Regions from separate parts of the Crenobacter sp. CS_VA4 genome, predicted to be linked through region 1. Evidence: predicted binding sites of a transcription regulator. Region 1 holds the regulator's gene; the other holds the start of a gene.

The links. Region 1 encodes NrdR, which represses ribonucleotide reductase genes. Its sites were predicted from a motif close to AAANACNATATATNGTNTTT; they were not measured.
Region 2: a site for NrdR is predicted at 1,280-1,299, ahead of ACZ2IA_RS14740 (ribonucleoside-diphosphate reductase subunit alpha). Genes of this name have one in related genera too.

Annotation. Positions count from the first base shown of each region.
Region 1 covers NZ_JBVMAE010000013.1:8,669-11,054, forward strand. Annotated here, with positions in the region: gene ribD (bifunctional diaminohydroxyphosphoribosylaminopyrimidine deaminase/5-amino-6-(5-phosphoribosylamino)uracil reductase RibD) at 1-1,023, opposite strand, end outside; gene nrdR (transcriptional regulator NrdR) at 1,265-1,720, opposite strand; gene ACZ2IA_RS13470 (GNAT family N-acetyltransferase) at 1,758-2,285, opposite strand; gene ACZ2IA_RS13475 (hypothetical protein) at 2,272-2,386, opposite strand, start outside.
Region 2 covers NZ_JBVMAE010000015.1:5,154-7,539, forward strand. Annotated here, with positions in the region: gene ACZ2IA_RS14740 (ribonucleoside-diphosphate reductase subunit alpha) at 1-1,144, opposite strand, end outside; gene pgeF (peptidoglycan editing factor PgeF) at 1,644-2,386, opposite strand, start outside.

The sequences.
Region 1 (2,386 bases):
GTCGGCCAGCGAGCTCAGCGCCGGCCAGCCGAACAGGCCGCGCGCCGCGTCGCCGGCGAACGACGGCGCGAGATACAGCACCGCCTCGTCGACCAGTCCGGCCTGCACCAGCGCGGCGTTCAGGCCGGCGCCCGCTTCGATCATCAGTTCGCCGATGCCGGCTTCGGCCAACCTCGTCATCAGCGCGGCCAGATCGACCCGGCCGTCGGCCGCCGCCAGCACCCAGACCTCGGCACCGCGCGCCAGGTAGGCGGCGTGACGGGCCGGGTCGGCCACCGCGGTCGCGACGATCACCGCGCCGCCGTCGCCGTTGAACAGCCGGGCAGTGTCCGGCACCGCCAGCAGGCTGTCGACCAGCACCCGGCGCGGCTGGCGGCGGGTCTCGACCTCGCGCACCGTCAGCGCCGGGTCGTCGGCCAGCACCGTGCCGCTGCCGGTCAGCACCGCGCAGCTTTGCGCGCGCAGCTCGTGCACGTCGCGACGGGCGGCAGCTCCGGTGATCCACTGGCTGACGCCGTTGAGCAAGGCGGTCTTGCCGTCGAGCGTGGCGGCCATCTTCAGCGTCAGCCACGGCCGGCCGCGCTCGACCCGCGACAGGAAGCCCTTGTTGAGGCGCCGTGCCTCGGCTTCGAGCAGACCGTGTTCGATCGCGATACCGGCGTCGCTCAGCATCGCCAGCCCCTTACCGGCCACCGCAGGGAACGGGTCGACCATCGCCGCGACCACCCGGGCGACGCCGGCCTCGATTAGCCCCTCGGCGCACGGCGGGGTACGGCCGTAGTGGCTGCACGGCTCGAGCGTGACGTAGGCGGTGGCGCCGCGCGCCAGCTCGCCGGCCTGCGCCAAGGCATGACGCTCGGCGTGCGGGGTGCCGGCCTCGACGTGCCAGCCCTCGCCGACGATCTCGCCATCGCGCACGATGACGCAGCCGACGCGCGGGTTGGGGGTGGTGGTGTAGCGGCCCTGTTCGGCCAACCTCAGCGCCCGCGCCATCATGGCGTGGTCGATGGCGGAAAAACTCATCGCAGCTCCTAAGAGCCTGCTCATAATCTTGCTGCGCAGCCCTGATCGGGGCTCATGCGCTCGGCGTGCGAATCTATTGATTCGCTCAGCGATCGGAAATCCTCATGTACCCATGTACATTCCGGTTTCTGCGCTGCTCTTCACCCCGCTGAAGGCTGCTCGCGACAGATTCTGAACAGACTCTAAAAAAATTCACCCGGCCGAGCCGCAAGGCTGCCGGGTGTCGATCGAGTCGGCACGCTCACGCGTCCTGCTCGATCTCCTTGATCGCGTCGGAAAACTCGGAAATGTCCTGGAAGCTCTTGTACACCGAGGCGAAGCGCACGTAGCCGACCTTGTCGAGCTTGGCCAGTTCGGCCATCACCATCTCGCCGATCTGCCGCGACGGTACCTCGCGCTCGCCCAGCTGCAGCAACCGGTGACAGATCCGGGCGATCGCCTCGTCGACCAGCGCGGTCGGCACCGGGCGCTTGTGCAGCGCGCGGAAGAAGCTGGTGCGCAGCTTTTGCTCGTCGAACTCGGTACGGTGCCCGTTGGTCTTCACCACCTGCGGCATCCGCACGTCGGCGGTCTCGAAGGTGGTGAAACGCTTTTCGCATGACAGGCAGCGGCGGCGGCGGCGGATGCTGGTGCCATCCTCGTTGACGCGCGAGTCGATCACCTGGGTGTCGGCGTGGCCGCAGAACGGACATTTCATACAGTGCTATCCCGAAAAAGCGTGCAATAGCCCAAGTTTAGCGCAAACCCGGGCAAAGTCGGCGGCGCGGTCGATGCGATGCACCGTTCAGCGCGACGCATTCAATTCCATAGACATGAACACCACATCGTCGCCGCGCACCGGTTCGCCGTCCGGGCGGCGGCGCCGGCACGAAGCCGAGCGCCTGGTACAAGGCCTGCGCCGTCGGATTCCAGCGGTAGACGTTCAGCGTGGCCAGCCGCGCCCCGCGCTGCCGGGCAATCGCCACCAGACCCGCGACCAGCGCCCGGCCGCAGCCCTTGCCGCGCACCGCCGGGTCGACCAGGATACGCGCCAGGTGCAGCCGCCCCGGCCCGCGCTCGAGCAGTTGGCCGAAACCGACGCTACGGCCGGCGTCGGTGAGGTAAAAGCTGTTGCCCGGCGTGACCGTCAGGTGTTCGGCCAAGGTCGCCGGGTCGAGCGGAAAGCGCAGCTGCGGCCCGCCCCAACGCAGGCAGTCCTTGGCGTCGGCGATCCAGCCGGCCAACGGCGCCAGGTCCTCCGCGGATGCCTCACGCAGCTCCATCGCCCTGCCCCTTGTTCTGCTCGGCGGCGGCGCTCTCGATCCGCCCCAGCCAGCTGTTGAAACGAAAATCGTTGATCAGCCAGATCACCCACAGCAGCGCC
Region 2 (2,386 bases), on a different contig from region 1:
AGAGCAGGGCGTTTTCCTTGATGCCTTCGTAGATGCCGTCGAGGTCATCGGCGATGGTGGTCAGGTAGCACGACGACAGTTGCGAACGGCGGGTGCCCGAGTTGAACAGGGTCGGAGTCGACGACATGAAGTCGAAGGTCGACAGCACGTTGTAGAACTCGATCGCGCGCTCTTCGCGGTTCACTTCGTTCAGCGCCAGGCCCATCGCGACGCGCATGTAGAACGCCTGCGGCATCTCGATGCGGGTGCCATCCACGTGCAGGAAGTAGCGGTCGAACAGGGTCTGCAGGCCGAGGTAGCCGAACTGCTGGTCGCGGTCGGCGTTGAGCGCGGCGCCCAGTTTCTTCAGGTCGTATTCGGCCAGCTTCTCGTCGAGCAGCTCGGCGTCGATACCCTTCTTGATGAAGGTCGGGAAGTAGCTGACGTAGCGCTCGGCCATTTCTTCCTGGCTGACCGCTTCCCCGAGGATTTCCAGGCGGATGTTGTTCAACAGCAGGCGAGCGGTGACGTAGTTGTACGCCGGGTCTTTCTCGATCAGCGAACGGGCCGCCAGGATCGAGGACTTGTTCACTTCCTCTTCCGGCACACCGTCGTAGATGTTCTTCAGCGTTTCGCTGAGGATCGCGTCGGCGTCGGTCTCGGCCAGGCCCTTGCAGGCGGACTCGATGGTGGCGCGCAGACGGGCGATGTCCAGAGCCTGCTTCTTACCGTTCTTGCGGATCACGTTGATGGTGATCTGGTGCAGCGCTTCGCCGCGAGCGGCGCGCTCGCGGGTGCGGTCTTCACGGTACAGCACGTAGGCGCGTGCCACGTCGTGCTCGCCGAAACGCATCAGCGCCAGTTCCACCTGGTCCTGGATTTCTTCGATGTGGATCGCGCCGCCTTCCGGCTTGCGGCGCATCAGCGCCGACACCACGCTCTCGGTCAGGCTGGCGACCTTGTCACGGATGCTAGCCGAGGTCGCGCCCTGCGCACCGACCACGGCGAGGAACGCCTTGGTCATCGCAATCGAGATCTTGACCGGTTCGAACGGCACGACCGCGCCGTTGCGGCGGATGGTTTTGTACTGGCTGTAGTCGTCCTGCGGTGCGGCGGAACGACCCAGCTCGGCAGCAGTGTGCCCTTCAAAGGTGGTCAATTGCATAGTGGTTGGCCTCTGTTATTGCGAGTTCGGTTGATACGGCAGCGTGATGCGGCAGCACCCGGCGATCCGGGCAACCTGTCCTGCCCGACGGGGCTGTGGACAAGTCTGTTAAAAACTTGTGTGTGGATTGTGCGTAACCACAATATGTACTGTTTTAATCCAGCACGGCCGCAAATTCTAGTGTTCTGCGCGGGCGGCTACAAGTCTTGACACTCAACGAATATCGCGAAAGCCGCGCCCTTATTGGCTTTGCGGGGCAAAGAAAAAAGTTGGCCCGATTTGCGCAATTTTTCGCGACTAGGCTAGCGCCCTGATATGACAGGGTTTCGACGGTTGTGCGGATTTGCCACAAGATGTTGTGGCAACGGGCCTGTGGCGCGGTTACGACGCTTGCATGAAAACCGGCGACTTAACGACGAAAACGAGGCTGAGGCTGCTGACGGGGAGCGGGGGAGGGAAGAAGGTTGGCCGAAGCGCTGTTCGGCCAACCTGGAACGGCTTACGACGCCAGCCAGATGCAGCTGGCCATGCGGCCGGTGATACGGTCGCGGCGGTAGGAGAAGAAACGCTCGCGTTCGAGCACGGTGCAGTGCTCACCGCCGTAGACCTGCGTCACCCCGAGTGCGGCCAGGCGCTGGCGGGCGAGGGCGTAGATATCGGCCAGGTACTTGCCGTCGCCAATCGCTTCGAACGCCGCGTCGGCGCGAACATCGTGCGCCATGAACGCTGCGCGAACCTCTTCGCCGACCTCGAACGCGTCCGGGCCGATCGCCGGGCCGAGCCAGGCCATCAGTTCGAGCGGGGCGGCCTGCATCGCGGCAACCGTTGCCTCGATCACGCCATCGCACAGACCACGCCAACCGGCGTGTACGGCACCAACCACGCTGCCGGCGCGATCGGTCAGCAGCACCGGCAGGCAGTCGGCGGTCATGATTACGCACACGGTGCCGGCTTGGCGGCTGACGCTCGCGTCGGCCTTCGGCGCCGGTGTGCCGACGGTGGCAGCGTCGACCACGACGGTGCTGTGCACTTGGCTCAGCCACGCCGGCTCTGCCGGCACCCGTTCGGCCAACTTGGCACGGTTGGCGGTGACGGCCGCGTCGTCGTCGCCGACGTGCCGGCCGAGGTTCAGGCTGTCGAACGGCGGTTGGCTGACGCCGCCGGCGCGGGTGGTGATCAGCGTGCGCACATTGGCCGGCGCCGGCCAGCTGGCGGTGAGCCAGTCGGCCGGGTTGCTTGCTG